DNA from 4 places in the Micromonospora sp. NPDC048907 genome. Region 2 is predicted to be linked to each of the others. Evidence: riboswitches for the same ligand, from Rfam matches in the RefSeq annotation. Region 2 holds a riboswitch; each other region holds the start of a gene.

Region 1 (7,508 bases), on a different contig from region 2:
GGCCGGCCAGCAGGTCGTCGGCGCGCAGGGCGGCCACCGTGCGCCGGACGTGCCGGCGGACGGCCAGCGGGTGGACGTCCGGGTCGTCCACGCCGACCTCGTGGACCGCCGGCGTGATCCGGTCCACCACGTAGCCCAGCGCGCCGCCCGGCCGGTGCCCGCTGCGCAGCGCCTCGACCGCCGAGCCCACCGCGCCGCAGCGCTCGTGGCCGAGCACCATCACCAGCCGCACGCCGAGTTGCCCCACCACGTACTCGATCGAGCCGCGGACCGCCCGGTCGAGCACGTGCGCGCCGGTGCGGATCACGCAGATCGAGCCGAACGTCTGGTCGAAGATCGCCTCCAGCGGCACCCGCGAGTCGATGCAGCCCAGCACCACGGCGTACGGCTGCTGGTCGCCGGAGGCCACCGCGGCGGCGGCCGTGACGTCGTGGCCGTGCACCGGCTGGCCGCTGACGAAACGCCGGTTGCCGGAGAGCAGCTCGGCCAGGGCGCCCCGGGGCGTCCGGGCGGCGGGGGTGGGCGGCATGCCCTCCAGCCTGGTCACCGATCCGGCGCCGCGAGGCGGGGTTGGGAATCTTCTCACCACCCTGGTTGCCGTGCTGTCATGAGGGGTACGCCGGTGTCAACACCGGGTCACTCCGGTGCGCGGTCACCGGTCGGCCCGGGGAGGTGGAACATGCCGGAGCGCCTGGAGGTGCGACTTCCCGACGGCGTACGCCTGCACGTGACGGCGACCGGGCCGGTCGACGCCGAGGTCACCGCGGTCCTGCTGCACGGCTGGACGCTTGACGGTCGCAGCTGGCACCGCCAGGTCGCCGGCCTGCGCGAGCGGTGGGGCGACCGGGTCCGGGTGCTCACCTACGACGCCCGGGGGCACGGCCGGTCGAGCTGCATGGCGCTGCGCACCGCCACCCTGGCCCAGCTCGGCGACGACCTGGCCGCGGTGGTCGACCAGCTCGTCCCGTCCGGCCCGATCGTGCTCATCGGGCACTCGATGGGCGGGATGACCGTCATGGAGTACGCGCACCGCCACCCCGACCGCTTCGCGGCCCGCGTCGCCGGCCTGGTCTTCGTCTCGACCACCGCCGAGGGGCACACCCACACCGCCTACGGGCTCTCGCCCCGCATCGCCCGGCTGATCCGGCTCGCCGAGACCACCGGCGCCGGGGTGCTGGCCCGGTGCGGCGCCTGGCGCCCGCCGCACGCGCTGCTGCGCGCGCTGCGCCCCAGCATCCGCTGGATGCTCTTCGGCGACCGCTGCGACCCGGCCGACATCCGGCTGGTCACCTCGGCGGTGGCGCACGCCTCGCTGCGCTCGATCGGCGGGTTCCGCGCCTCGATCGGGGCCCAGCACCGCCTGGACACCCTCGCGGCGCTCGGCCGGCTGCCGGCCGCCGCGCTGGTCGGCGACCGGGACCGGCTCACCCCGCCGCCGTGCGCCGAGTCGATCGCCGCGGCCCTGCCGACCACCGAGCTGACCGTCTGCCCCGGCGCCGGCCACATGCTGATGATGGAACGCCCTGACGAGGTGACCGCGGCCGTCGCCGGGGTGCTGCACCAGGTGCTCTCGGGGACGGACGCGGGAACGGCCGGACAGCGGGTGGGAACGCCCGGATAACGGGCAACCCGGACGGGCGGCGGTGGGCAGCGGCATGGCCCCGACACGGGCCGGGTCGGCGGCCCGTACCCTCATTCAGCCGCGCCGTCTGACCACAGGAGCCCCCGCGTTGAGCGACCAGACCACCCTGGAACGGGAGATCGCCGTCGAACAACGGCATCTCGACCGGGTGTACGCCCGGCTGGCCGAACTGCGTCGGTCGGCCGCCGACGCCGAGCGGGAGGGCTACCGGCTGGCCCGGGTCGGCAACTTCGGCGCGCTGGTCGAGCGGGACGCGATGGTCTTCCACGCCGCGCAGCGCCGGCACGTGCTGGACGCCGAGCACGAGGGGCTGGTCTTCGGCCGGCTGGACCTGCGTACCGGGCAGATGCTGCACGTGGGTCGGCTCGGCGTGCGCGGGGAGAACGCCGAGACGCTGGTGGTGGACTGGCGGGCGCCGGCCGCCGCCGCGTTCTACCAGGCCACTCCCGCCGAACCGCAGGGCGTGGTGCGGCGGCGCACGATCCAGTCGTCCGCGGAGCAGGTCACCCGGATCGAGGACGACCTGCTGGACCCGGAGTCGGCGCCGCCGGAGATGGCCGTGGTCGGCGACGGCGCGCTGCTGGCGACCCTGTCCCGGGCCACCGGCCACGGCATGCGGGACATCGTCGCCACCATCCAGCGGGAGCAGGACGAGGCGATCCGCTCCCCCGCCGGCGGGGTCACGATCGTCTCCGGCGGCCCGGGCACCGGCAAGACGGCGGTGGCCCTGCACCGGGCCGCGTACCTGCTCTATTCCGACCGCGCCCGGTACGCCGGCGGCGGCATCCTGGTGGTCGGCCCGTCGAGCGTGTTCGTCCAGTACATCGCCTCGGTGCTCCCCTCGCTCGGCGAGGAGACGGCCACCCTGCACTCGCTGGGTTCCCTCTTCCCCGGCGTGTCGGCGAACCGGACGGACCCGCCCGAGGTGGCGGCCGTGAAGGGGTCGCTGCGGATGCGCCGGGTGCTGGAGCGGGCGGTCCGGGACGCGGTGCCCGACTCCCCCGGCGAGCTGCGCCTGCTCTACCGGGGTGAGCTGCTCCGGCTGGAGCGGGCCGAGCTGGACGCCGTCCGGGACCGGACGCTGTCGCGCGGCGCGCGCCGCAACGAGGTGCGCCGGGCGGCCTTCGACGCGGTCCTGGCCGCGCTGTGGGCGCAGGCCCGCCGCCTGCGGATCGGCCGGCTGCCCGAGCAGCCCGCGTTCGAGGACGAGATCATCGAGCGGCCGGAGTTCCGGGAGTTCCTCAAGGCCTGGTGGCCACGGTTGCACCCGCGCCACGTGCTGGGCTGGCTGGCCCGCCCGGAGCGGCTGCGCCGGTACGCCGGGGGCGTCCTGTCCGGGGCCGAGATCCGGCTGCTGACCGAGGCGTACCGGAGCCTGGACGGCGAGGGGCTGACGATCGCCGACGTGGCGCTGCTGGACGAGCTGGACGCGTTGCTCGGCCGGCCGGTGCAGCGGGCGAGGCCGAAGCGGGACCCGTTCCAGCTGGCCGGCGGCGTCCGCGAGCTGAGCACGGCCGCCGACCGACAGCGCGCCGCCCGGGCCGCCGCGCGGGAGCGCCCAGAGGACTACCGCGACTACGCCCACGTGGTCGTCGACGAGTCGCAGGACGTCTCGCCGATGCAGTGGCGGATGGTCGGCCGGCGCGGCCGGCTGGCCTCCTGGACGGTGGTGGGCGACCCGGCGCAGACCGCCTGGACCGGCGACCCGCAGGAGCTGGCCCGGGCCCGGGACCAGGCGCTGGGCCGGCGCCGCCGCCACCGGTACGAGCTGACCACCAACTACCGCAACTCGGCGGAGATCTTCGCGGTGGCGGCCGCGGAGATCCACCGCGTACACCCGGATCTGGCGTTGCCCACCGCGGTCCGTTCCACCGGGGTGGCCCCCGTCGAGCGGACGGTGCCCGCCGCCGACCTGCCGGCCGCCACCGCGGCGGCGGCGCGCGCGCTGCTGGCGGAGGTCGAGGGCACGGTGGGCGTGATCACGCCGGTGCCGCGCCGGGACGAGGTGGCCGGGTGGCTGGGCGACCTGGGCGGCCGGCTCCAGGTGGTGACCAGCCTCCAGGCCAAGGGCATGGAGTACGACGGGGTGGTGCTGGTGGCCCCGAGCGAGATCCGGGCCGATCCGGGGTCGGGCGTCCGCACCCTGTACGTGGCGCTCTCCCGGGCCACCCAGCGGCTCACCACGCTCGACCCGGTCGGCTGACGACGGCGCCCCGTCCGGCGTTCACTTGCACACATAGCGATGTGAGCATAGATTGAGCCCGGCCGGGGCGGCGGACGAGAGGGTGTGGGCGTGGGCGCAGGTCATGACCACAGCGGCGCGGTGGCCAACGCGGCGCAGCGTCACCGTGGTCGGCTCTGGGGCGCCTTCGCGCTGCTCACCGCCCTGATGGTGGTCGAGGCGGTGGCCGCCTTCGCCACCGGCTCGCTGGCCCTGCTCTCCGACGCCGGGCACATGTTCACCGACGTCCTCGGTATCGGCATGGCGCTCGCCGCGATCACCGCCACGCGGCACGCCGACACCGACCCGCAGCGCACCTTCGGGCTCTACCGGCTGGAGGTCCTGGCCGCGCTGGCCAACGCGGTGCTGCTCGGCGCCGTGGCGGTCTACGTCCTGGTCGAGGCGGTACGCCGGTTCGACGAGCCGCCGGAGGTGCTCGCCGGGCCGATGCTCGCCGTGGCGGTGCTCGGCCTGCTCGCCAACATCGGCGCGTTCGCGCTGCTGCGGGCCGGCGCCGAGGAGAGCATCAACCTGCGCGGGGCGTACCTGGAGGTGCTGGGCGACCTGCTCGGCTCGCTCGGCGTGATCGGCGCCGCCCTGGTCATCGCGGTCACCGACTGGTGGTGGGCCGACCCGCTGGTCGCCGTGGCGATCGGGCTGTTCATCCTGCCGCGCACCTGGCGGCTCGGCCGGGCCGCGGTCCGGATCCTGGTGCAGGCCGCCCCGGAGCACCTCCAGGTGACCGCCGTGCACGACCGGCTGGCCGCGGTGCCCGGCGTCGCCGAGGTGCACGACCTGCACGTCTGGACGCTCACCTCGGGCATGGAGGTGGCCTCGGCGCACCTGACCATGACGCCGGGCGCCGAGGTCGGCGAGGTACTGACGGCCGCCCGTACGGCCCTGCACGAGGACTTCTCCATCGATCACGCCACGTTGCAGATCGAACCCGGAGCGTCTCCCGGCGCGTGCGGCGCGGTCGAGTGGTAATTAGGGCAATCTTAAATCCAAGTGGTTATTGTGCATCTATGCCGGTTTTGTCCGGGACACCGGCTCCCACCAGCGGAGCCGCCCCGGCACAGCGCCGGTAGGCTCGACCGCGGCCCCCGCCGGGCGGCGCCCACCGGCGCCCGCGGTGGCCAGCGCCTAATCGCCCGCACGGGCGAGCCGGGGAACCACGTTCGTGGGGTGCATCCGCGTCAGCGGTAGGGATCTTCCGTCCCGAACCCGTCAGCTAACCCGGTCGGCGGTTGACGGAAGGACACGTGAATGCCCCCAGTGGCACCTGTACGACGGACGGTCGCCCGGTTGGCGGCCCTGCTCGTCGCGACGCTCGCCCTCGGCGTCGTGACCGCGCCGGTCTCCCCCGCCTCTGCGGGTGCGGCAGCTTCCCCGACCGGCCTGCTCGCCGCCGCGCCCGGCGACGACGAGGGCGGCACCCCCGCCCTGCGCGCCCAGCTCGACGCGGCCAGCAAGGGCTGGCTCGACGCACGCACCGCGCTGAACCGCTCGGTGACCCGGCAGCAGCAGCTCACCGCCCAGCTCAAGACGATCAACGCCGAGCTGACCGTGCGCGACGCCAAGGTCGGCGAGATCGCCGGGGTGGCGTACCGGTCCGGGCGGCTGGGCACGGCCGCGGCGCTGCTCGGCAGCACCAGCCCGGAGGGCTTCATGGATCGCGCGGCGGCGCTGGAGCAGGTGGCCGCCCACGAGGACCGGGTGCTCCGCGACCTCCTCGACAGCCGGGACGAGGCGACCCGCACGCAGACCGCCCTCACCGGTGAGATCCAGGAGCAGCGCAAGCAGGTCGCGGTGATGGCCAAGCGCAAGCAGCAGGCCGAACGCGCCCTGGAGCTGGCGAACGACCGGGCGTCCAGCAGCGGCGGCGGCAGCGTGCAGGGCACCTCCACGGCGAACGCGAAGCCGGCCCCGCGCCGGGCCGACGGCTCCTGGCCGCCGGAGTCGTGCAGCGTCAACGACCCGACCCCGGCCGACGGCTGCATCACCCCGCGTACGCTGCACGCGCTCCAGCAGGCCAAGGCCGCGGGCTTCACCCGCTACGTCTCCTGCCACCGGCCCAGCGGATCCGGCGAGCACCCGAAGGGGCGGGCCTGCGACTTCGCCGCGCAGAAGAGCGGCTTCGGCGGCGTGGCCACCGGCGGCGACAAGACCTACGGCAACAACCTGGCCGCCTACTTCATCCGCAACGCCGACGCGCTCGCCGTGCTCTACGTGATCTGGTTCAAGCAGATCTGGCTGCCCAGCAGCGGCTGGAAGTCGTACAGCGGGGGCAACGGCGACCCGTCCAGCGACCACACCAACCACGTGCACCTGTCGGTGTACTGATCGCCGCTCCGCCGGCGCCCGGCCTACGCCCCACGACGTAGGCCGGGTGTCGCCGCGCGGCCCACGACGCCACGCCCGCCAGGGCCGAGCATCGAGGGCATGACTCGACTCTCGCCCGCCGGACGCAAGGCCCTGCTCACCCTGCACCTGGTCACCTCGCTGGGATGGCTCGGCGCCGACCTGGTGCTGCTGGCCCTCGGCGTGGCCGGGCTGCGCGGGGCCGACCCCGAGGTGGTCTACCCGGCCGCCGCGCTGCTGGTCACCTGGCTGTTCGCCCCGCTCAGCGTGCTCGTCTGGCTGGTCGGGCTCGCCAGCGCGCTGCTCACCCCGTGGGGGCTGCTGCGCTGGCGCTGGGTGCTGGTGAAGTTCGCCGTCACCACCGTGGTGGTCGTGCTCGTGCTGTTCCTGCTCACCCCGACGGTCCGGCACCTCGGTGCGCTGGCCGGGGCGGCCGACACCCGTCAGCGCGTCGACCTCGTGATCCCGCCCACCGTCTCCAGCACGCTGCTGCTCGTCGTGACGGTGCTGTCCACCTACAAGCCGTGGGGGCGGCTGCGGCCGGCCCGCCCCGCGGTGCGGCGACCGGTGTCCGCGGGGCGGCGCGGCTGAGCCGGCGACCGGGTCAGGACGCCTGCCCCTCCAGGGTGGCGCCGAGCCGGCTGGCCAGGCCGAGGTGGGCCGCACGGGCCTGCCGGAAGGCGTAGCCGAACAGCGGCGCCGGGGCGGAGAGGGTGATCTCCACGTCGATGCGCACCACCCCGTCGGGCTCGTCGCGCAGCCGGGTGTGGTTGCGCACCGTGGTGGCCGGCTGCTGCCGGGCCACGGTCACGACCTCGTCCTCGTTGGCGACCAGCACGTCCGCCTGGTAGGTGACCGGGAAGTGCAGCGGGCCCAGCGCCAGCCGGTCGGTGATCGCATAGCTGGCCAGCGCCCCGGGGCGGGCCGGCAGTTGGCGGACCCGGACGATCAGCGGATGCAGCTCACCCTGCCGGCTCAGGTCACCGAGCAGGGCCACCGCGTGGGCCCTCGTGCACCGGGCCTGCACGGTGTAGCTGAAGCTGTCGCTGCTGAGCAAGCGGCACCCCCTCGCCGTCGTGGGTCCGCACGATCGTCCCGTACCGGAGCCGGGCTGGCAACGGGTCGAAAGTCCCCGGCCCGCGACAGGTCGGCGAGCGGGACTCGGTCAGGGAGGGGTGGGTCGATCAGGCGCCGGGGAGCACCTGGGGGGTGCTGTCGGCGAACCAGGGCTCGGGCGCGCCGAAGAGGCCGAGCAGGCCGGTCACCCAGAGCTGCCGGTGCACG
Region 2 (7,508 bases):
ACATCTCCCGGGAGATTCTCCAGCAGGACCGGCAGATCCGCGCCGTGCGCCGCCGCCTGGTCAAGAAGGTCCTCGCCACGCTCAAGGACCTCCCGGCCGAGGCGTACCGGACCTTCTGGGCCGAGTTCGGCGCGGTGGTCAAGGAGGGCCTGCTGGAGGACCCGGACAACACCGAGGCCCTGCTGGACCTGGTCCGCGCGGCCAGCACCCACGACCCGGCCGAGCTGACCACGCTGCGCGACTACGTCGAGCGGATGCGCGACGGCCAGACCGAGATCTACTACGCCACCGGCGAGAACCGGGCCACCATCGAGAACTCCCCGCACCTGGAGGCGTTCCGCGCCAAGGGCTACGAGGTGCTGATCCTCACCGACCCGGTCGACGAGGTGTGGGTCGAGCGCGTCGGCGCGTACGACGGGAAGACCCTGCGCTCGGTCGCCAAGGGCCAGGTGGACCTGGAGACCGACGAGGAGAGGGAGCGGGCCGAGGCCGAGCGGCAGGAGTACGCCGACCTGCTCACCTGGATGAGCGGCGCGCTCGCCGACAGCGTCAAGGAGGTCCGGCTCTCCACCCGGCTCACCACCTCACCGGCCTGCGTGGTGGGCGACGCGCACGACATGACGCCCACGCTGGAGAAGATGTACCGGGCCATGGGTCAGGAGGTGCCCCGGGTCAAGCGCATCCTGGAGCTCAACCCGACCCACGCCCTCGTCACCGGGCTCCGCAAGGCGCACGAGCAGGGCGGCGACAGCGCCGCGCTGACCGAGACCGCCGAGCTGCTGTACGGCATGGCGCTGCTCGCCGAGGGCGGGGAGCTGGCCGACCCGGCCCGGTTCACCCGGATCCTGGCCGACCGGCTCGCCCGGAACCTGTAGGCCGAGCCGCCCGCCGGCCGGGACTCCCGTGCCCCGGCCGGCGGGCGGTCCCGGTGCGGCTCAGGGCAGGGCCGGGTAGAGGGCGGCCACGCCGCCGGAGAGGCCGGCGAGGACCTGGCGGGAGGTCTCGTCGGCGACGATCTCGTACCGGTCGGTCTCGATCCCGTCGACGGCGAGCCGGGCGATCGCGGCCGGGTCGGACTTCGGCGCGGTCACCCGCGCGGTCATGTCGGTGTCCATGTAGCCGACGTGCAGGCCGGCCACGCGCACGCCCCGGCCGGCGAGCTGCGCGCGGAGCGCGTTGGTCATCGACCACTCGGCGGCCTTGGCCGCGCCGTAGGCGCCCACCTCGGGGAACGTGATCCAGGACAGGACGGAGAGGACGTTCAGGATCGTCCCGCCGCCGTTGGCCGCGATCCTGGGGGCGAAGGCCCGCACCACGGACAGCGTGCCGAGGTAGTGGGTCTCCAGCTCCAGGCGGATCTCCGCCAGGTCGCCGTCGAGCAGGTCGGCCCCGGTGCTCACCCCGGCGTTGTTGACCAGCAGGGTGACGTCGCCGGCCAGCTCCGCGGCGGCGGCCACCGAGGCCGGGTCGGTGATGTCGAGCCGCACCGGCGTGGCGCCCGGCAGGTCGACGGTGTCCGGGTTGCGCGCGCCGGCGTAGACGGTGGCGCCGCGGGCCAGCAGTTCGGCGGCCAGGTGCCGGCCGAAGCCCCGGTTGGCCCCGGTGACCAGGGCGGTGCTTCCAGCGATCTTCATGGGGTGCTCCTGAGGGTGGGAAGGGTGGGTCGTCAGGACGGCAGCAGGCCGGGCCCGGGCAGCACGTCCATCTGGTCGGCCGGCACGTCGTGCCCGGCCGCGCAGCGCAGCGCCACGTGCACCGCCGCACCGCAGTCGTGGTGGGCCAGCCGGACCGACGGCTGTTCGACGGCGTACGTGTCGCCCCACTCGCGCAGGGCGGCGAGCACGGGCAGCAGGTCCCGCCCCTTGGCGGTGAGCACGTACTCGTCGCGGGTGCGCTGCCCGGGCTCCCGGTAGGGCCGCCGGTCGAGCAGCCCGTCGGCGACGAGCTGCTTCAGCCGGGCGGCGGCCACCGGCTCGCTGACGCCGACCCGGCGGGCGAACTCGTCGAAACGCCGGGTGCCGAACGACGCCTCGCGCAGCAGGAGCAGCGTGGTGCGGTTGCCGACCACGTCGAGCGCGCCGGCGATCGAGCAGTTGGCGGTGGACCAGGCGTCACGCCGCGCGAGGAAGTCCGTCATGGGGGCGACGCTACCCGGCTGACTTAGGAAAACAAAAGCCAGCTATCTCACGCCGGACCCGGGAATAACCACCCTCAGAGCTGGCCGGCGTAGAAGCCGTGCCGGGCGAGGGTCTCGACGATCTCCCGCTCCTCGTACGACAGGTGGGACAGCAGGGTGTCGGTGAGGAGGTCCACGGCCGCCTGGAGCTCGGTGAAGTCGCCCGGCTCGCGGATCAGGTCCACGAGCGCCCGGTCCACGCTCTCCACCACCCCGTGGATCACCACGTGCTCCTCCTCGAGGCGGTCCAGCACCGCCGCGAGCCCCGCGTCGGCGCGGCGCAGGTGGGGAAAGATCGAGTTGTCCTCCAGGCCGTGGTGCTGGGTCACCACGGTGCAGTACGCCGCGCAGTAGGCGCCCAGCGTCCAGTTGTTCTGCCGCATGGTCATCTCGTTGAGCACGGCGCGGGCGGCGCCCGGGGCCACCGCGCCCCGCTTGACCTGTTCGAGCAGGTCACGCACCTGCGCGAGTTCCTGGCGCAGGTGGTCGTGAACGTCCACCAGGTGCTGCCCGGCGGCCTGACCGTGCGGGCTGTAGACGTGCCCGGCCGGTGCCGGCGGCGCGGCCGGCCGGGTGGACTCGTCCCACAGCCGGCGCGGGCTCAGGCGTACCCCCGGGTCGGGGGTGGGGGTGACCGCGAGTGCGGTCGACCCGCCGGCCGCGGCGGCGGCCTGCTGCTCCTCGACGGCGTGGGCGCGGCTGCCCGGCGTGGTGCGTTCGGCGGCGACCAGCTCGCGGACCGCGGGCGCCACCTCCTGGGCGAAGAGCTGCACGGCGCGCGGCTCGTCGCTGCCGAGGATGAACGTGGCGACGCCGTGGTCCAGGGCGAGCCCGGCCAGCTCCTCGACCCACTGCTCCGGCGGGCCGTCCAGGAAGCCGCCGGAGGACCGGGCGAAGGTGCCGGTGACGTTGAGCAGCCGGCGGACCGCGCCCGGCTCACGCCCGGCCTCCGCGGCGGCCTCGTCGATCAGCGCGTTCAACGCGGGCAGCTCCGCCGGCCCCTTCGGCAGGTACGCCAGCGACGGCAGCCAGCCGTCCGCGCGGCGACCGACCAGCCGCAGCATCCGCGGCTTGTACGCGCCGACCCAGACCCGCACGGGGTGGGCCGGGGCCGGCCCGCGCTTCGCCCCGACCACCCGGTAGTGCTCGCCCTCGACCCGGACCATGCCGCGCCGTTCGGTGTCCCACACCTCGCGGATCACCCGGATCGCCTCGTCGAGGGCGTCCACGGCCGCGCCCGGGGAGAGCCGCCGGCCGCCGACCGCCTCGATCGCCTCCCAGAACGCGCCGGCGCCGAGCCCCAGCTCCACCCGGCCGCCGGTGAGCAGGTCCAGACTGGCCACGCTGCGGGCCAGCACCACCGGCTGGCGCAACGGCAGGTTGAGCACGTTGCCCGCGAGGGTGATGCGACTGGTGGCCGCGGCCACGAAGGACATCAGCGTCCAGGTGTCCAGGAACCCGGGCTGGTACGGGTGGTCCTGGAAGGTCACCAGGTCCAGACCGGCCTGCTCGCACAGCTTGGCCCGCGCCACCACCTGCTCCGGTCGCCCGGCGCTCGGGGTGAGGAAGCCGCCGAAGGCCAGCTCGTGTCCGTGGTCGCTCATGCCTCGCCGCCTCGTGCCGATCTTGCGTGAACCTGCCCACGGTAGCCCTCCGCGTCGCGCGGCAACCGGGGAACCCACCGGCTCCGGGATCCGCGACGCGACGCGGCCACTTGCCACGGTGGACCCGGCGCGGCTCGGCCGTCCTCTTCGGCCGGAACCCCGGAAGAGCCTTCGTGAGCTGGGAAAACTCGGCGATGGCCAGGTTGCTACGACAGATTCGACGGTTCCGCAGCCGAGGGGCGGGGCCGTCGCCCGGCCGGGTGAAGAACTTCACAAGAAGTGGGCGTTCGTCACAAACCGTTCCTAACGTCGAGTCCGTTCGCGATCGCGGACACCACGGGCCGGCAACGCCTAATCCCGCCGCCGGCCCGGTGGTACCTGGACCTCGGGCGGGAGCGGGGGACCCACACGTTCCTCGGTGCACGACACCTCGGGGTGAAGCCGCCTGCGGCGGCCGGGCTCCTCGCCCGAACCCGACAGCTCACCTCGTCGGCGTGGAGGACAACCACATGGCAACTGAACACGTCGCCCGTCATCGACGGGTCGCGCGGCGTCGCACCGCCGTCGGGGCTCTCGTCGTCGGCGCCGCCACCGGCGCCGCCGCCTTCCTCGGCCCCGCGGCTCCGGCCAGCGCCGCCGGCGTCAACTGGGACGCCGTCGCCCAGTGCGAGTCCGGCGGCAACTGGCACATCAACACCGGCAACGGCTACTACGGCGGGCTCCAGTTCACCCGGAGCACCTGGAACGGCTACGGCGGCCAGAGGTACGCCAGCCGGGCCGACCTGGCCAGCCGCGGTGAGCAGATCGCCGTCGCCGAGAAGGTCCTCGACGGACAGGGCATCGGCGCCTGGCCGGTGTGCGGCAAGAAGGGTGGCTCGACCAAGCGGTACTCGGCCAGCGACTCGGGCTCGAAGAAGGCCGCGACGAGGAAGGCCACGACGAAGAAGGCCACCTCGGACCGGTCGTCGCGGGGCGACCGGCCGGCCGCCCACGGCGCCCGGCGCACCACGCCGAGCGCCGGGGGCTACCTGGTCCGGCCCGGGGACACCCTCTCCGGGATCGCCGCCGCGACGGGCGTCGCCGGCGGTTGGCGCGCCCTCTACGAGCGCAACAGGGGCGTGGTCGGCACCGACCCGGGTCTGATCTTCCCGGGCCAGAGGCTGCGCCTGCGCTGAGCCCCACCGGGCCCGGCCCGCGCGGGCCGGTCCACCGCACCACGAACGCCCGGCCGGGGCTCCCCGGCCGGGCGTTCCACGTCGGGGCCGGTTGCTATCGTCACGGTGCTCGGAAAGACGTGAAGAAAGCGCGGATATGACCAACGACTCGTTCTCCGCGGCCGCGAGCCTCGACGAGCTGCTGACCAGGACGCAACAGGCGCTGTCCGCGATGCGGTCCCGGGCCGTCGAGCACGCCGACGGCGCGCCGGCCGAGCTGCTCCGCGCCGAGGGCGCCGCGGCCGGCGGCCGGGTCCGGGCCGTCGCCGTCCAGGGTGGCCGGCTGGAGTCCCTCACCGTCGACCCGGAGCTGGCCGGGGAGCCCTTGGAAGCCCTGTGCGGGCACCTCGTGGTGGCCGTGAACGCCGCGCTCACCGAGCTGGACGCGCGGGTCAGCGCGTCGGCCCGGGCGGACGTGGACGCCCTCGCCGCCCGGCTCGGCGGCCTGCCGGAGCAGTCCGCGCGGGACATGGAGCGGTTCAGCCGGGCCATGGAGGGCGTCGCGGCCCGGATCCGCCGCGACGGCGCCGCCGGCCCGCGCGCGACCCACCCGGCCTGACCGCGGCCGCGACCGACCGGCCACGTCCCGCGGCGGAGACGACGAAGCGGCCGGCCGTCGGGAGGACGACGGCCGGCCGCTCCGGTGTGCTCAGCTCAGGGTGAGCGAGGTGTCGTCGACGACGAACGAGGTCTGCAGGGAGCTGTCCTCCACGCCGCTGAACGAGATGGTGGCGGTGGTGCCGGCCAGCGACGAGACGTCGAAGGACCGCTGCACGTAGCCGGTGGCCTTGTTGAGGTTGGAGTAGGTGGCCAGCGTGGTGCTGCCCGCCTTCACGGTCAGCTTGTCGTAGGCGGTGGTCGTGGTCGACTCCGCGCTGTCGATGTGCAGCCAGAAGCTCAACGTCGCCCGGCAGCCGGCGGGGATCGACACCGACTGGGTGAGGGTGTCGGTGTGCGTCGAGCCGTAGCCGTCGAGCCAGGCCTTGTACGAGCCGCCGTGCGCGGCCTGGGCGGTGTCGTTCGTGATGACGCCGGAGCTGGCGCTCCAGCTCACGTTGCCCGACTCGAAGCCGGGGTTGGCCAGCTTCTGGCCGGTGCAGCTGCCCGACGGCGGGGTGGTCGTGGTGGTCGGCGTCGGGGTGCTGCCCGTGCACGTGGCCTCACCGGTCTGCGCCGGCACGCTGATCGCGGTCCAGGCGGCCTTGACCGCGTTGAACTCGGTGCAGCTGGTCGGGTAGAGGTTCTTCGCGGCCTGCAGCGTCCAGACCCGGTACTTCAGGTACGACGAGGACGAGGTCTTCAGCAGCATCGCGTTGTACATGATCTTCATGGCCTTCTGGATGCCCAGGCCGGTGACGCTGCTGCCGTTGCAGGTGGAGCTGGCCGGCTGGCCGTTGGTCGGGCTGCTGCCGTTGGCCAGCAGGTAGAACCAGTGGTTGCCGGGGCCCGCCGCGGCGTGCACCTCGGTGCCCGGGATGCTGCTGGAGTAGCAGTTCGGGTCGCCGAGCGCCGACGGGTTGTACATGTTGCGGATCGGGCCGCTGCCCACCAGGTTGACCTTCTCGCCGACCAGGAAGTCGGGAGCGTCGTAGCTGGACGGCTCGTTGGCGAACCACTCGGTGGCCGCGCCGAAGGTGTCGGCGACGAACTCCTGCGTGCCGCCGCCGGAGATGCCGCCCGGCGTGTGGTCGTCGATGCCGTGGCCGATCTCGTGGGCCACCACGTCGAGCGAGCCGATCCACTGGCCCGAGGTGTTCTTGCCGATCTGGACCTGGCTGCCGTCGTAGTAGGCGTTCTGGTCGTTCAGGCCCACCCGGATCGGCCAGTAGCCGCCGTTGCCGTCGGCGCCGTTGCGGCCCAGCCACTGCGCGAGCATCTTGTGCTCGGTCTGCGCGGCGAACAGCGCGTCGACGCAGCCGGTCTCCTTGTTGGTGGCGGTGCCGTTGCCCCAGACGTCGTCGGAACCGCTGAACGTCGTGTTGTTCGCGGCGTCCTGGCAGCTCAGGTTGGTGACGGTCGGGTCCTTCATGGAGTACGTGCCGCCCGACTGCGTGGTGTTCAAGGTCAACGGGTTGGGCCCGTTCCACGCCCCGGTGCCGGTGCCGTGCACGACGTGCTCCTGCGTGCGCAGCACCGCGCCGGTGACGGCGTCGACGTCGACCGTGAGCCGGCTCGGGCCCTCGGCGCCGGTGCCGCGCACCGTGGTCTCCCAGGCCAGCGCCGGCCGGGCGCCGAGGGTGTAGACGACCAGGTTGGTGCCCTCGACGGTGGTTACCGTCCTGAGCTGGGCGCGCGCCGTCCTCGTCGCGGCGGCCGAGGTCAGGTTCGGCGTGGTGGCGAGGCTGCCGATGGCCTGCTGCTGGGCGACGGAGGCGTACTTCAGGTTGCCGGCCGTGTCGGTCGCGAGGACGAAGTCGCCGCCGACCACCGGCAGGCCCTTGTAGGTGCGCTCGTAGGGCACGTACTGGGTGCCCTCGGAGGAGATGACCGCCTTCTGCACGAACGCGTCGTCCG
Region 3 (7,508 bases), on a different contig from region 2:
GACCGTGGCCAGCCTGCTCTTCGTGGCCACCTGGGTGGTGGCCGCGCTGTGGATCCGCGCCGAGTTCTGGGCGGCCCTGCTCGCGGCGGCCTACCTGCTGGTCATCACGGCGGCGGCGGACGCCGACGTGCGGGGCCGGCCCACGCCGTGGCGGTCCCGCGCGATGGTCTGGCTCGGCGAGGTCTCCTTCGCCTTCTACCTGGTCCACGTGCTGGTCATGAGGACCGTGCTGCGGCTCACCGGCGACTGGGGCACCGGCCTGGGCGGCTGGTGGGGGCCGCTGGTGGTGCTCGCCTTCCTGCTGCTCAACCTCCTGCTCGCCGCGGCCCTGCACCGCTGGGTGGAGATGCCGTTGATGCGCCGCCTCGGACCGTCGCGCCGGGCCCGCCGGGCGCCGGGCGCCACCGCGCCGGCGCCGCGCGTGCCCGCCCCCCGCGCGGCCCCCGAGGCCCCGGCCAGAAGCGTCGAGTACGCCGGGCGGCGCGACCCGGGCTGAGCCGCCGCGACACGCCCGCGCGACGGTGCGATGTGGCGTCATCGGCGGTAGTTTGTACCCGTGCTGCCCATCGCGCTCACCTGTCCCTTGTGGTGGGTGGCGCGCTGGACCGCCCGGATGCTGGCCACGCTGGCCGTGCTCGTCGCCTGCTCCTTCGGCGCGACCACGCTGCCGCTCGGCGCACCTGCGACCGCGCCGGTGGCGACCGCACCGGCCGCGACCGCACCGGCCGCGACCGCACCGGCCGTGACCGCACCGGCCGCGACCGCACCGGCCGCGACCGCACCGGTGGCGGCGACCGTGGCGGCCTCCGCCGAGGGTCTGCCCCTGCGCGCCGACGCCGCCGGGCAGCTCCGGGTCGCGGCTGGCCCCGCCACCGCCGGCACCGGCCAGGACATCCGGGGCGAAGCCGTCGACGCGCCGGCCCTGCCGGCGGGTCAGCCCTGGCCGGCGGCGCCCGCGGCGGTGACCCGCGCCGCGGACCGGCCGCTCGCCCTCACCGGGCTGGTCCCGGCCACCGTCGGCTCCCGGGCCCCGCCCGCCCGCTGACCCGCCCGCCGGCCGACGGCCCGCGCCCGCCGCACGCACCGAACCTCACCCCCGCACCCCGCCCGCCGGGCGGCCCGGCGGCACCCGTTGCCGCCGCCCCCGCCGCCGCGGGTCGTGCGGACACCTCTCCACCACGTTTTCTCCCGTGAGGTGCCGACCATGCCGCAGACCGTTCTCTACCATTTCCTGACCGAGGTGCCCGAGGCCGCCGCCATCTGGTCGGCCCTGCTCCTGCTCGCCCTCGGCCTGCTCGCCGTGCTGGTCGCCCGCCCGGAGCGGGACGGCGCCTCCGACGCGGCCCCCGACCCGGCCGTGGAGGCGGCCGCGCGCCGGGCCGACCTGCGCCGCTACGCCGACGAGGTGGCGGTGGCCGCCGCCGGTGCCGCGCAGACCGCCCGGCGGCGCCGGGAGCAGTGGCTCACCGCCCAGGACGAGGCCGACCGGGCCTGGCGGGCGTACGACGAGGCCGAGGCCGGCGCCCGCCGCCTGGCTCCGGCCGCCGCCCTGCCCGCGCCGCACACCCCGCGCACCCCGGCCGAGTACGCGGCCCGGGAGCGCTGGCTGCACCACGCGGCGATGACCGCGCACTGGCGGGGCGACCTGAGCGCGCGGCAGCTCGCGGACGTGCTGGCCCGCCGCAACGGGTGGGACCCGCGCCGGCACCCGGCCGAGCAGGAGATCGTCCTGGCCCGGGCGGTACGCGAGAGCCGCCGGGCGGCCTGGGCGGCGGCCGCGGAGCGGGAGCGGCGGGCCTGGCGGGACGCCGAGCTCGCGGCCGAGGCGGCGCGAACGCTCTCCGCCGAGTCCTACGCGGCGGCCACCGCGCTCCGCCCCGGCCGTGCCGAGGACCCGGTCGCGGCGGTGGAGGGCCGCGACGACGCGGCGACGACCCGGCTCCCGGTCCCGGCGCCGGCCGCGGTGCCCGGCGCCCGCTGGCGCCCCGCCCGGGCCGGCTGACCCGGACCCGCTCGCGACGACACCGCCCGGGACGGCGGCACGCCGGTGCCGCCGGGACGGAGCGGCGTCGACCGAATTGTTATCCGAAATGTGGTGAGCCCGGTCACGGCCATCCCGGAAACGGTCACCAGGGGACAGGTTGGCCGATCGATGACCGCAATCCCGGGCCGGCCGCCACCGGATGTCCGCTTTCCGCCGCGCGGCGCCACCGTAACTGCTCGTCCCATTGAGTGAAGTGAGTGACCGACTGTTCCGAAATCCGTAGCGGTGCACGAGGTTTACGCAGGTGGGAGCGCTTGGCAGGAGAGGTACCCACCGGTAGTGTCGGCGCGTCCGGAGCGGTTTCCGATCGCAAGTGGCGACGCCGCGCCGACCCGCCTAATCGTGCCTTCACGAACCGGGGACCCACAGCAACACCGGGGTGAATCCGCGGGCCACGGGCCCGCGGTAGGGCGTACTTCCCGCCCGAATCCGTCAGCTAACCCGGTCGGCGGCCACGGAAGGAGTGCTATTCCTCGTGCTCACCACCCCCCGCTCGTCCCCCCGCCTCCACGGCATCGTGGTGCCGGCGCTCGCCTGACGGCGACCTGACCCGGCCACTCCCCGACCGCCCGGCCCCCGGGCGCTCCCCTTCCGCGGCGACCCGCCGCCCCGCCAGCGCGCGTGAGCTCCTCCGTGCGTGGGGCCGGCGTGTGCCGCGCACGCTCCGTGGAGGAACCCGTGAAGCATCACCTGAAGCGTCAGCTGCGGCGTCTCGTGACCGAGCGCCCGTACCAGATTCTCGCCGGCTCGGCCGCCGCGCTCGTGCTGGCCGGCGGCGCCGGCGCCGCCCTCACCGCCACCGACGAGGCCCCGGTCCACCGGGAGAACACCGCCGCGGTCGCCGAGCTGGGCTCGCGGCTCGGTGAGGTCGCCAGCCGGGGCGAGGCCCGGGTCGCCATCCCGTCGCCGTCCGCCTCGCCGAGCGCGTCGCCGTCGGTCGCGAAGGCCGCGGCCAAGGCCACCACCGACCCGGACACCACCCCGAAGGCGAAGCCGAAGCCGCCGTCGACCAAGGTCCTCGACTACGAGTACCAGGCGCAGACCCAGTACTGGAACTGCGGCCCGGCCGCGGTGCGGAACGCGCTCAGCGCGAGCGGCGTCGAGACCACCCAGGAAGCGATGGCCGGCCCGCTCGGCACCACCGAGAGCGGCACCAACTCGGCCGAGGACACCACCCGCGGCCTGAACCAGATGGTCAAGGGCAACCCGTACCGGACCCACATGTTCGGCGGCTCGGCGAGCCCCGCCGAGATCGACCAGCTCCAGGCGGACGTGGTCAGGGCGATCACCGACGGCCGGGGCGTGGTGGTCAACGTGGCCGGCGACGCCACCGACACCGACGGCGGCTGGCACTCCTTCCCGGGCGGCCACTACATCGCCGTGGTCGGCTACAAGAGCGACGGCCGGACCGTCCGGATCGCCGACTCGGCGAACCCGGCGCTGCCCGCGTACTGGGTCAGCACCATCGACCTGGCGAACTGGGCGGCCACCCGCGGCTACTCCGCCTGATCGCACCCATCCCCGTCGGGCACCGGCTCCACCGAGCCGGTGCCCGACGTCGTCGTGCCGGCTGCTCTCGCGCGTCGTGTCCGTCCGGTGGCACACTGCGCCCTATGGCCGACGAGACGGGTACCCGCCAGCTGCTGCTGCTGCACGGCATGGGCGCCACCGGTGAGGTGTGGCTGCCGTGGGCGCCGCTGCTGGAGCGTCACTGGGCGGGGCGCTGGCTCGCCCCCGACCTGGCCGGGCACGGCTGGTCGCCCCCGCTGCCGGAATACTCCTTCGAGGCCCTGGCCCGGCGGGTGGTCGAGGGGTTCGGCCCGGTGGCCGAGCGGCTCGGCCCCCGGGACCGGCTCGTGCTGCTCGGCCACTCCCTCGGCGGGGTGGTGGCGCTGGCGCTGGCCGCGCGGTCGCGGCGCCTGCCGGTCGACGCGGTGGTCGGGCTCGGCATCAAGGCCGTCTGGTCCCCGGCCGACCTGGAGAAGACCCGCGAGCTGGCCGCCCGGCCGGTGACCTGGTTCGCCACCCGGGACGAGGCGGCCCGCCGTTACCTGCGGGTCTCCGGGCTGGCCGGGCTGTTCGCCCCCGACCACCCCGTGGTGGAGGCGGGGCTGCGCCGCGAGGACGGCCGGTGGCGGCTCGCCATGGACCCGGCGGCCTTCGCGGTGGGGGAGCCCCGGCTGCCGGCGCTGCTCGCCGCCATCGACGTCCCCGTGCTGCTGGCCCGTGGGGAGCACGACCCGATGGTGACCGACGCGCAGCTCAAGGAACTGGGCGTCCCGGTCGCCACCCTGCCGGGCCTGGGCCACAACGCGCACGTCGAGGATCCGGCGGCGGTGCTCGCCCTGCTCGACGCGTACCTCTGACCGTCCGTCAGGCGGCGGGGGAGGGGACCGGCGAGCCGTCGCGCGGGGCGGGCGCGGTCGGTGCCGGCGCGAGCTGCCGGCGGGCGGCGTCGAGGAACACCTCGGCGTACGACTCGGCCGGGAAGTCGCCCAGGTAGCGGGCCCGGGTGGCCCAGCGCGCCGCCGCCTTCGGGTCGGTGTCCAGCAGGCCGGTCAGCACCTCGTCCACGTTGGACATGTCCCGGCGCAGCACGTAGCCGGAGCCGGCCAGCGGGAACCGCGCGACGAAGTCCTCCCCGTCGACGCCCATGTCGGTGACCGCGTACGGCTTGCCCGAGTAGAGCCAGTCGGAGATCACCCCGGACACGTCCGAGACCAGGGCGTCGGCCCGGTTGACGCACTCGGTCAGGGTCAGCTCGCGGCCGGCCGCCGCCCCCCACAGGTGCGCCCGCCCGGTCCGGGCCCGGTCGGCGGCGAGCAACTCGGTGAGGCGGGCCAGCTGCCGCGCCGAGGCCGGGTTCTGGGTGGTGTACGGGTGGGCCCGCAGGATCACCGTGGCCCCCCGGTCGAGCAGCCGGCGGATCAGCGTCTCGGCCACCGGCAGCGAGCAGTAGTCGGCGTCGGCGTGGTGCCCGGTCCAGGTGGGGGTGTAGAGCACGGTCGGGTGGGCGAGCCCGGTGACCGGCTCCCGGCGTACCTCGATCGCCTCCACCTGGGGCCGGCCGACCACGACGAACTTTTCGGCGGGGATCTCCACGCCGGCCCGGGCGTACCGCTCGACGGCCGCCGGCCCGGCCACGAAGATCTTGTCGAAGATCGCCGACACCGGGTTGGCGCTGGGCGCCTTGTCGCTGTCGCCGTGGTGCAGCTGCACGTGGGTGAGCTGGGTGAAGCGGATGCAGTGGCTGTTCTTCGCGCCGTGGTTGACGTAGAAGGCCGCGCGCAGGCTCGGCACAAGCGCCTCGTCCATGGTCTTCAGCGTGGGGCAGAAGACCACGGGCGCGCTGGTGGCCGCGGCCACGGTCGGGAGGAACTCGGGCTCGCGCAGCAGCACCAGGAACGGCCGGCCGATCCGCTCCAGGTAGGGCAGCCACATGGTGACCTGGTACTCGGAGCCGGGCGGGGCGGAGAAGTAGAGCAGGAACTCGGGCTGGTGCCGGCGCAGCGCCCGGCCCACCGGGCCGCCGCCGGCCGGCGGCCGGAACCGGCGCCGGGCCAGGTCGAGGCCCACCGCGCCGCAGCCCGCCCCCACCAGCAGCGCGGCCACCAGGGCCACCCAGGCGGGCAGGGCCAGGCCGGCGGCGAGCGCCACCAGGGCGAGCAGCACCAGCAGCGCGTCGCCGAGCCGGGCGGCGACCAGCGGCGTCCAGGACCGGACCGGCAGGTTGGCCGCCCGGATCTCCAACGCCCCGGCGTCGCGCAGCGGCCCGACCAGCAGCACCAGGCCGAGCAGGACCAGCGCGGTGGCCGCCAGCGCCGGGTCGAAGCCGGCGTCCAGCCGGCGGGCGTAGCCCACCAGGATGCCGGCGGCGACCAGCACCGACTCGGCCAGGCCGTCGGCGGTCGGCCGGACCCGGCGCTCCCAGGCGGCGGCGGCGAGCGCGGCGACCGCGACCGTCAGGCCCCATCCGGTCGCCCCGGTGAGCGCCACGACGAGGAAGGCCAGCACCGCCAGCCCGGTGGTCAGCACCCGGGCGAGCAGCTTCCGGACCAGGTCACCGCGCATCTTGGCTCGTCCCGTCCCGCGGCTCAGGCGTCGATGCCGGTGGGCAGCGTCGACAGCTCCAGCTCGGGGCCGCGGGGCGCCGGGGAGCCGTCGTCGGAGGAACGCGGTCCGGGCTGGGTGGGCACCGCGGCCACCGGCTCGCCGGGCGCCCGGCGGACGTCGATCACCTGGCCGGTCAGCTCGGAGATCAGCACGTCCAGCGAGGCCTGGGCGACGGCCTCGGCGGAGAGCAGCGTGTGCTCCGGCTCCTCGCCGAATGCCTTCGTGCGCATCGGGGTGGCGGTGCGCTCCGGGTTGACGCAGTTGACCCGTACGCCGAACTCGGCCCACTCGTCGGCGAGCGCCTGGGTCAGGTTGACCAGCGCGGCCTTGGTGGCCGAGTAGAGCGCGTAGCGCGCCCGGCCGCGGGTGTAGGAGCTGGAGGTGTAGAGGAGCAGCTGGCCCTTGGTCTGCTGCAGGTAGGGCAGCGACTGCCGGGCGATGGTGACCGGGCCGACGAAGTTGACGTGCAGGAGGCGGTCCATCGTCTCCTCGTCCATCTCCGCCAGGGCACCCTTCTCCAGGATCCCGGCGGTGACCACCACGTGGTCGATCCGGCCGGTCGCCTCGAAGGCGGTCTTCAGCGCGGCCGAGACGTCCTCGGCCCGCTCGACGTGGGTGCCGGTGGTGGAGCGGCTGAACGGGAAGACCTGGGCGCCGTAGCGGCGGGCCAGTTCGGTGAGGTCGTGGCCGATGCCGTAGCTGCCGCCGAAGACCACGATGGTCCGGCCGGTCAGCTCCTCGGTGTAGCCGCGGTGGTCGCTGACCCTGGGCACCTGGGCGGCGGCGAGCTGGAAGAGCTTGTCCGCCAGGTGCACGTCGACCGGGTGGGTGACCTTGATGTTCTCGTCCGAGCCGTCGATCACCTTGATCGGCGTGCCGGGCAGGTAGCGCAGGACCACGCCGCAGTCGTCGGTGGCGGCGAAGTCCGGGTCGCCCTCGGCCCGCCGGTACGCCTCGCGGATGGTGCCGGAGCGGAACGCCTGCGGGGTCTGGCCGCGGCGCAGGGTGGCGCGGACCGGGATGTCGGTGATGCACTCGTCCTGGTCGACCTGGATGATCGTGTCGGCGGACGGGATGGCCACGTCCACGGCCGAGTAGCTCCAGAGCGCGTTCACGCACTCCCGCACGATCCGGGTGCTGACCAGCGGGCGCACCGCGTCGTGGAAGAGGATGTTGACGTCGCCCTCGCCGACGGCGTCCAGCGCGATCCGGGTGGTGTCGTTGCGGGTGTCACCGCCCTCGATCACCTTGCTGACCTTGCGGAAGCCCGCGTTGGCGACGATCCGCTCCGCGTCGGGCACGTGGCCGGCCGCCATCAGCACGATGATCTCGTCGATCTCCGGCGCCGACT
Region 4 (7,508 bases), on a different contig from region 2:
GTCGCGGAGGCTGTCGGCGGGGCTGTCCTCGCGGTTCCACCAGGACTGGAAGGCCGTGATGTCCTGGCCCGTGTGGTTGGACCAGACGGCGGTGGCCCCCGTGTTCGCCTCGGCCACGACGCCGGCCAGGGTGCCGGAGAAGCCGATCCAGGCGTTGCCCATCTCGAAGAGCTTGACCTCGTCCGCCTCGGGCCAGGTGTAGCCGAGGATGCCGAGCAGCGAGCGCAGCTCGCCGGGCAGTTCCAGACCCACCGTCAGCCTCCCAGCGCCTGTCGCAGCCCGTCGAAGCCCTGCGTGATGGAGGCTTCGATCTCGGCGTAGCGGGCGGCCATGCCGGTGAGGTCGGTGCCGGCGGCGGCGATCTCCTGGAGCGCGGTGTCGAAGCACTCGAAGGCGAACGCGGAGACCTCGTCGTGGGCGGCACCGATCAGCGAACCGATGTCGTCGGAGCCCCAGGGCCGGCCGAAGGCGGCCAGCTCAGCCTGGAACGCCGTCAGGGCCTCGCTGAAGCGGGTGGCCACGTCGCCCAGCGCGCGCCCGGAGCCATCCAGCCCGTCCGGGTCGACCTCGATCGCCATCAGCGGCCGCCCTGGCCGGACAGCCGGTCCTGGGCCTGGACCAGCGCGTCGGTGAAGGTGGTGAGCTGCCGGCCGGCGTCCTCCTGGATCCGGCGCAGTTGCTCGCCGAGGGAGCCCAGGTCGACCTGGCCGGGGACGGCCGCGGTCGCCTTCTCCTGGAGGTCGGCGAGCGCGGCGTTGACCGCCGCGGCGATCTCCTCGGCCAGGGACTCGCTCGGCAGCCGCATCGCCCGGGGGTCGAGGGTCAACGCGGTGATCCGCCCGGGCGGACCGGCGGTCACCCGGACCAGGCCGTCGGCCGCCTCGCCGACGCCCTCGGGCGGCGGGGGCGTCTCGCCGTCGGCGCCGGCGGTGAACCGCCCCAGCGCGGACATGGTCTCGGACAGCACGCGGCCGAGGCCGGATGGATCGACGGGTTGGGCCATGGGCGTAGCTCCTCCGGGGTCGAGGTCCCCCCGCATGCTACGCAGTTCGCGCCAACCGGGGTGACCCCCGGTGAGCGACTGTGGACTGTCCGATGTGGAGCAGAAAGCCGTCGTGGGCCCGGCCGGCGGTTGCCGGCCCGGCCCACGAGGACGGATTGCTCAGCTCTTGAAGGCGTCCTTGATCTTCTCGCCGGCCTGCTTGAGGTTGGCGGCCGCCTGGTCGTTGCGGCCCTCGGCCTCGAGGCGCTCGTCGTCCGTGACCCGGCCGACGCCCTCCTTGACCTTGCCGGCGGTGTTCTCGGTCGCGTTGTCGATCTTGTCGTCGATGCCCATAAGAACCTCCACTCAGCGGTTTCCCTGACGTCAGTGGAGTACCCCGGCGCCCACCGTCCGAATCCCCGGCCCTCAGCCGACCGGGCGGAAGCGCCGCAGCCGGAGGCTGTTCGCCACCACGAAGACCGACGAGAAGGCCATCGCGGCGCCGGCGATCATCGGGTTGAGCAGGCCCGCGGCAGCCAGCGGCAGGGCGGCCACGTTGTAGGCGAAGGCCCAGAACAGGTTGCCCCTGATGATCGCGAGGGTGCGCCGGGAGAGCCGGATGGCGTCGACGGCGGCCGTCAGGTCGCCCCGCACCAGGGTCAGGTCGGACGCCTCGATGGCCACGTCGGTGCCGGTGCCCATGGCCAGCCCCAGGTCGGCCCGGGCGAGCGCGGCGGCGTCGTTGATCCCGTCGCCGACCATGGCCACGGTCCGCCCCTCGCCCTGGAGCCGCTCGACCACCGCCACCTTGTCGGCCGGCAGCACCTCGGCGATCACCTCGTCGATGCCGACCTCGGCGGCCACCGCCTTCGCCACGGTGGCGTTGTCGCCGGTGAGCAGCACCGGGGTGAGCCCCAGCTCGCGCAGCCGGGCGACGGCCGCCCGGCTGGTCGGCTTCACCACGTCCGCCACGGCGAGGACGCCGCGCGCCCGCCCGTCCCAGCCGGCCAGGACCGCCGTCCGGCCGGCGGCCTCCGCGCCGGTCACCGCCCGCACGACCTCCTCGGGTACGTCGAGACCGCGCTCGCGCAGCAGCCGGAGCCGCCCGACCACCACCTCCCGGCCGTCGACCGTGCCGGTCACGCCGAGGCCCTCGGCGTTGGCGAAGCCGGTCACGGCGGGCAGCGGCCCCGCCTCGGCGGCGCCGTCGGCCACGGCGCGGGCGATCGGGTGCTCGGAGCCCCCCTCCAGCGCGCCCGCGAGCCGGAGCAGTTCGGCGGCGTCCTCGCCCCCGGCGGGCAGCACGTCGACAAGCGTCATCTTCCCGGTGGTGACGGTGCCGGTCTTGTCCAGCACCACGGTGTCGACCTGGCGGGTGGACTCCAGCACCTCCGGGCCCTTGATCAGGATGCCGAGCTGGGCGCCCCGCCCGGTGCCGACCAGCAGCGCGGTCGGCGTGGCGAGCCCCAGCGCGCACGGGCAGGCGATGATCAGCACCGCCACCGCGGCGGTGAACGCGGCGGTGGCGCCGCCCCCGGTGCCCAGCCACCAGCCCAGCGTGCCGGCGGCCAAGGCGATCACGATCGGCACGAACACACCGGAGATGCGGTCGGCGAGCCGCTGCACGGCCGCCTTGCCGGTCTGCGCCTGCTCCACCAGCCTCGCCATCTGCGCGAGCTGGGTGTCGCCGCCCACCCGGGTGGCGCGGACGACCAGCCGGCCGCCGGCGTTGACGGTGGCGCCGACCACGGTGTCGCCCGGCGCGACCTCGACCGGCACGGACTCGCCGGTGAGCATGCTGGCGTCGACGGCCGAGGTGCCCTCCTCGACCACGCCGTCCGTGGCGACCTTCTCACCGGGGCGGACCACGAACCGGTCGCCGACCACGAGCTGCTCCGCCGGGATCCGGGTCTCCTGCCCGCCGCGCAGCACCGCGACGTCCTTGGCGCCCAGCTCGAGCAGGGCGCGCAGGGCGGCGCCGGCGGTCCGCTTCGAGCGCGCCTCGAAGTACCTGCCGGCCAGGATGAACACCGTCACCCCGGCGGCCGCCTCCAGGTAGATGTTGCCCGCCCCGTCGGTGCGGGTGATGTCGAAACGGAACGCGTGGGTCATGCCGGGCATCCCGGCGTCGCCGAGGAAGAGGGCCCAGAGCGACCAGCCGAACGCGGCGAGGGTGCCGAGCGAGACCAGCGTGTCCATGGTCGCCGCGCCGTGCCGCAGGTTGATCCAGGCGGCGCGGTGGAACGGCAGCCCGCCGTAGACCACGACCGGGGCGGCCAGGGTCAGCGACAGCCACTGCCAGTAGTCGAACTGCCAGGCCGGCACCATGGCCAGCACGATCACCGGCACGGTCAGCACGGCCGACACCCACAACCGGGTACGCAGCCCGCGCAGCTCGTCCACCGGCTCGGCCGGCGCCCCGGCGGCGACCTGCGCGGGCGGCGGCGGGACGACGGCCGTGTAGCCGGTCTTCTCCACGGTGGCGATCAGCTCGGCCGGGCTGACCTCGTCGGCGTACCGGACGGTGGCCTTCTCGGTGGCGTAGTTGACCGTGGCCTCCACGCCGTCCATCCGGTTGAGCTTCTTCTCGATCCGGGCGGCGCAGGAGGCGCAGGTCATGCCGCCGATCGCGAGTTCGATCAGGTGCGGCGCGACCGGCAGGGACTTCGCGGATGTCATCGCGTCACCTCCGGTCAGTTGTGCCCGTGCCCCGGGGTGCCGTGGCCGGCGTCCGGAGTCGGTGCGGTCGTGGGGGCCGGCGCGGCGGGCGCCGGCGTGGCCTGGTCCCCGGCCAGCACGGTGAACTCGGCGGTGTGCACCGCGTCGCCGTGCCGGAAGTCCAGGTAGAGACGGTACGCGCCGGACGAGGGCACCTCGGCGGCGAAGGTGACCGCCGGCCCGGCCGGGGTCCGCCCGTCGCCGGGCGCGCCCTCCGGGTGCACGTGCAGGTACGCCAGGTCGCCCTGGCGCAGCGCCACCAGGTGCCCGTACGCCCCGAGGTAGGGCTGAAGGTCGGTGACGGGCCGGCCGTCACGGCTGACGGTCAGGGTGAGCCGGCTGGTCCGTCCGGGCTGCGGGGCGCCGGTGAGGGTGACCGTGTAGCCGTCGACCGTGGTGCGGGTCACCGGCGCGGGCAGCGGCCGGTGCTCCAGCGCGCCGGGGACGGTGACGTCGACCCCGAGGGTGAGCGGCTCGCCGCCGGTCGGGGTGAAGTCGGCGAACGCCCGCCAGACGCCGGGTCCGGCGAGCGGCGAGGCGACCCGCCAGGTACCGTCGGCGGCCAGCTCGGGGTGGACGTGCCGGAATCCGGAGAGGTCGCGGCGGGCCACGATCAGGTGCATGCGCTTGTCGTGGGCCACGTCGTAGCGGGTGACGGGCCGGCCGTCCGGGCCGGTGATCCGGAAGGCGAACTCGCTCGCGGGGGCGGTCACCGGCTGGAGCGTGTAGCCGCGGTCGGAGACGAGCAGCCCGCCGGGCAGGTGGGCGGTGGCGATGGCCGCGTGGCCTCCGTCGCCGTGGTCGGACGCGCCGGAGTCGTGTCCGGCGTCGGTGGCGTCGTGGCGGGTCTCGGCGGCCGGGGTGACGGGGCCGGCCAGGTGGCCGACCCCGTACGCCGTGCCGAACACCGCCGCGAGCCCGAGGGCGAAGCCGCTCAGCTTCGTCGCCGTGTTCATCGGGGCACCTCGGTTCCTTCGGGTCCGCGGAACCGTCACGCCCCGACGAGGTCGTAACCGGCCTCGTCGACGGCGGCGCGGACGGTGTCCGTGTCCAGCGGGCTCCGGCTGGTGACGGTGACCCGGCCGGAGGCCAGGTCGACCTGGACGTCGGTGACGCCCGGCAGCGCGCTCACCTCGGCGCTCACCGAGTTGACGCAGTGCCCGCAGGTCATGCCCTGCACCTGGTACGTGGTGGTGACCATCGCGCATCCTCCCTTTCCGCCGCTCCCGTTACCGTTACCCGGTGGGGGTATCGGCCACGAGACGACCGTACCATACCCCCGAGGGGTACGCTATCCTTGGCGTCATGACCGCACCGACGACCCCGACCCGGGGCTACACCGCCAGCAAGGACCAGCTCCTCGCGCGGCTCCGCCGCATCGAGGGCCAGGTTCGCGGCATCGAGAAGATGGTCGAGGACGACCGTTACTGCATCGACGTGCTGACGCAGATCTCCGCCATCCAGGCCGCGCTCGACAAGGTCGGCCTCGGCCTGCTCGACGGGCACGCCCGGCACTGCATGCACGAGGGCGCCGCCGAGGGCCGCGCCGACGAGATGGCCACCGAGATGATGGCCGCCGTCGGCCGCCTCATGAAGCGGGGCTGACCGGCCCGGCGGATCTCCCCGGGCGGCACCGGGAGCACGCAGGCCGCATGGTGACACTCCGCAGCGTGACGGCGGATCTCAAACGCGATCCTGGTCACGCAGGGCGAGGACGAATTCTCGCTATTGGTCGGCTTCCGGACGTAGAACACCGGGAGGACTCTCGGGTAACCTCGCTGCCGGTCACCGCCGAAGGCGCGCACCGGCGCCAGCGGTGCCGCCGCCCAATCGCCCGCGGGCGAGCCGGGGAACCAGGTACATGGGGTGAATCCGCGCGAGCGGTAGGGGCCACTTCCGTCCCGAACCCGTCAGCTAACCCGGTCGGCGGCCGACGGAAGGGAACACTGTGACGGCACCCCTGCGCCGCTGGCTGACCCCCGTGGTGGCCGTGCTGGCCGCGATCACCGTGCTGGCGGGGCCGACCCCGGCGACGGCCGCTCCGAGCACCCCCACCCCCTCGGGGCACTCCGAGGAGGAGGACGACCCCCTCATCACCGAGGCCATCGACGCCGCCAACCGGGCGTACCTCCAGGCCAAGGCGAAGCTCGACACGTCGCGCAAGCGTCAGCTCCAGCTCGCCCTCGAGGTCAAGGCGGCGCAGAGCGAGCTCGACGCGCTGAGCCCGCAGGTGGCCCAGATCGCGGCGCAGTCCTACCGCACCGGCCGGATGGGCGCCATGGCCATGCTGATGGAGAGCAACACGCCCGACTCGTTCGTCCGGCGGGCGGCCGCCCTCGACGAGCTGAACCTGCTGAACTCGCAGAAGCTCGCCGCCATCAACGCCGCGAAGACCCGCGCCGAGCAGGCCAAGATCGCGCTCGACATCGAGGTCCGCGAGCAGGAGAAGCAGAAGAACGCGATGGCCCGCGAGAAGGCCGAGACGGAGAAGGCGCTGAAGCTGGTCGGCGGGATCGGCTTCACCGGCGGCCTGGTCTCGGCCACCTCGCCGGTGGCCCGCGTCGGCCCGGGCCGCACCTCGGACGGCGACTGGAAGCCGGAGTCGTGCAGCGAGAACGACCCGACCACCTCGGGCTGCGTCACCCCGCGCACGCTGCACGCGTACAAGGAGGTCAAGCGGGCCGGCTTCAACCGCTTCGTGGGCTGCCACCGCAACGGCGGGCCGTTCGAGCACCCGAAGGGCCGGGCCTGCGACTGGTCGTTGCAGAAGAGCGGCTTCTCCTCGTGGCGCACGAAGGACCAGCGGATGTACGGCAACAACGTCGCCGCCTTCCTCATCCGCAACGCGGACCGGCTGGGCATCTACTACGTGATCTGGAACCGGCAGATCTGGTTCCCGGCCACCGGCTGGAAGTCCTACAGCGGGCCCTCCGACCACACCGACCACGTGCACATGTCGCTGCTCTGACGACGTACGCCGAAAGGGGCCGGCCCGCGACGCGCGGGCCGGCCCCTTCGACGTCTCCTGACGGCCGTCAGGTGGCGAGCGCCGGGTCCGCGGGCGCGGCCGGGGCGGGCACCGGGATGGCGGGCGCGCCGGTCGGGGCCTGTGCCACGGTGCGCACCTCGCCGGCGCTGAGCCGGTACGACAGGCCGACCACCGTGCACCGCCCGGCGGCAACCGCGTCCGCGAGGACGACAGACCGGGCGAGCATCGTCTCCACGGTCTGGGCGATGTGGATGTCGACGATCCCGTCGAGGTCCTCGACGCCCTCCCGGCCGGCCCGGAGCAGGCTGGGCGCGACGGCGTCCACCACCGCGCCGAGGTGCCCGGACGGCGACGTGCCGGTGCGGACCGAATCGCGGGCGGCCTGGACCGCGCCGCACGAGTCGTGGCCTAGCACCACCACGAGCGGGGTGCCCAGCACGGTCACCGCGTATTCCACGCTGCCGAGCACCTCGGGGCCGGCGGTGTGGCCGGCGGTGCGGACCACGAAGAGATCACCGAGGCCCCGGTCGAAGATGATCTCGGCGGCGAGCCGCGAGTCGGAGCAGCCGACGATCACGGCGAACGGGTGCTGGCCGTCGGCGACGGCCGCCCGGTGTCCGGCGTCCTGGTTGGGATGGCGCGGGGCGCCGGTGACGAACCGGTGGTTACCGGCGTAGAGCTCGGCGAGCGCCTGCTCGGGAGTGGTCGGCGACACTGATCCTCACCTCGTCCTCGCGCGAAAACGCCCTGGTCAGCCGGCCGGCGACGGAGGCGGCCTCGGCACCCACGGTCACACGCAGTCCAAGGTACGTCAAGATT

What was found. Region 2 has a riboswitch for cyclic di-AMP ahead of ACZ6PY_RS16025 (transglycosylase family protein). Riboswitches for the same ligand answer to the same signal wherever they lie in the genome.
Region 1: linked by a shared signal. The riboswitch ahead of ACZ6PY_RS08425 (coiled-coil domain-containing protein) and the one ahead of ACZ6PY_RS16025 (transglycosylase family protein) in region 2 are both predicted to bind cyclic di-AMP.
Region 3: linked by a shared signal. The riboswitch ahead of ACZ6PY_RS26055 (C39 family peptidase) and the one ahead of ACZ6PY_RS16025 (transglycosylase family protein) in region 2 are both predicted to bind cyclic di-AMP.
Region 4: linked by a shared signal. The riboswitch ahead of ACZ6PY_RS02735 (coiled-coil domain-containing protein) and the one ahead of ACZ6PY_RS16025 (transglycosylase family protein) in region 2 are both predicted to bind cyclic di-AMP.

The regions. Positions count from the first base shown of each region.
Region 1 covers NZ_JBVJHI010000002.1:714,708-722,215, forward strand. Annotated here, with positions in the region: gene ACZ6PY_RS08405 (carbonic anhydrase) at 1-529, opposite strand, end outside; gene ACZ6PY_RS08410 (alpha/beta fold hydrolase) at 680-1,621, shown strand; gene ACZ6PY_RS08415 (HelD family protein) at 1,731-3,845, shown strand; gene ACZ6PY_RS08420 (cation diffusion facilitator family transporter) at 3,936-4,850, shown strand; cyclic di-AMP (ydaO/yuaA leader) riboswitch at 4,994-5,124, shown strand; gene ACZ6PY_RS08425 (coiled-coil domain-containing protein) at 5,130-6,206, shown strand; gene ACZ6PY_RS08430 (hypothetical protein) at 6,306-6,815, shown strand; gene ACZ6PY_RS08435 (SRPBCC family protein) at 6,829-7,281, opposite strand; gene ACZ6PY_RS08440 (STAS domain-containing protein) at 7,409-7,508, opposite strand, start outside.
Region 2 covers NZ_JBVJHI010000004.1:443,278-450,785, reverse strand. Annotated here, with positions in the region: gene htpG (molecular chaperone HtpG) at 1-875, shown strand, start outside; gene ACZ6PY_RS16040 (SDR family oxidoreductase) at 936-1,634, opposite strand; gene ACZ6PY_RS16035 (winged helix-turn-helix transcriptional regulator) at 1,667-2,137, opposite strand; gene ACZ6PY_RS16030 (LLM class flavin-dependent oxidoreductase) at 2,212-3,780, opposite strand; cyclic di-AMP (ydaO/yuaA leader) riboswitch at 4,119-4,290, shown strand; gene ACZ6PY_RS16025 (transglycosylase family protein) at 4,290-4,955, shown strand; gene ACZ6PY_RS16020 (YbaB/EbfC family nucleoid-associated protein) at 5,092-5,553, shown strand; gene ACZ6PY_RS16015 (M4 family metallopeptidase) at 5,644-7,508, opposite strand, start outside.
Region 3 covers NZ_JBVJHI010000008.1:164,867-172,374, forward strand. Annotated here, with positions in the region: gene ACZ6PY_RS26040 (acyltransferase family protein) at 1-496, shown strand, start outside; gene ACZ6PY_RS26045 (hypothetical protein) at 557-1,045, shown strand; gene ACZ6PY_RS26050 (hypothetical protein) at 1,205-2,002, shown strand; cyclic di-AMP (ydaO/yuaA leader) riboswitch at 2,368-2,510, shown strand; gene ACZ6PY_RS26055 (C39 family peptidase) at 2,711-3,553, shown strand; gene ACZ6PY_RS26060 (alpha/beta fold hydrolase) at 3,658-4,410, shown strand; gene ACZ6PY_RS26065 (CDP-glycerol glycerophosphotransferase family protein) at 4,418-6,115, opposite strand; gene ACZ6PY_RS26070 (D-ribitol-5-phosphate cytidylyltransferase) at 6,139-7,508, opposite strand, start outside.
Region 4 covers NZ_JBVJHI010000001.1:545,000-552,507, reverse strand. Annotated here, with positions in the region: gene ACZ6PY_RS02775 (WXG100-like domain-containing protein) at 1-252, opposite strand, end outside; gene ACZ6PY_RS02770 (hypothetical protein) at 255-578, opposite strand; gene ACZ6PY_RS02765 (YbaB/EbfC family nucleoid-associated protein) at 578-1,003, opposite strand; gene ACZ6PY_RS02760 (CsbD family protein) at 1,163-1,336, opposite strand; gene ACZ6PY_RS02755 (heavy metal translocating P-type ATPase) at 1,409-3,661, opposite strand; gene ACZ6PY_RS02750 (hypothetical protein) at 3,676-4,656, opposite strand; gene ACZ6PY_RS02745 (heavy-metal-associated domain-containing protein) at 4,692-4,901, opposite strand; gene ACZ6PY_RS02740 (metal-sensitive transcriptional regulator) at 5,006-5,305, shown strand; cyclic di-AMP (ydaO/yuaA leader) riboswitch at 5,514-5,644, shown strand; gene ACZ6PY_RS02735 (coiled-coil domain-containing protein) at 5,649-6,668, shown strand; gene ACZ6PY_RS02730 (carbonic anhydrase) at 6,736-7,404, opposite strand.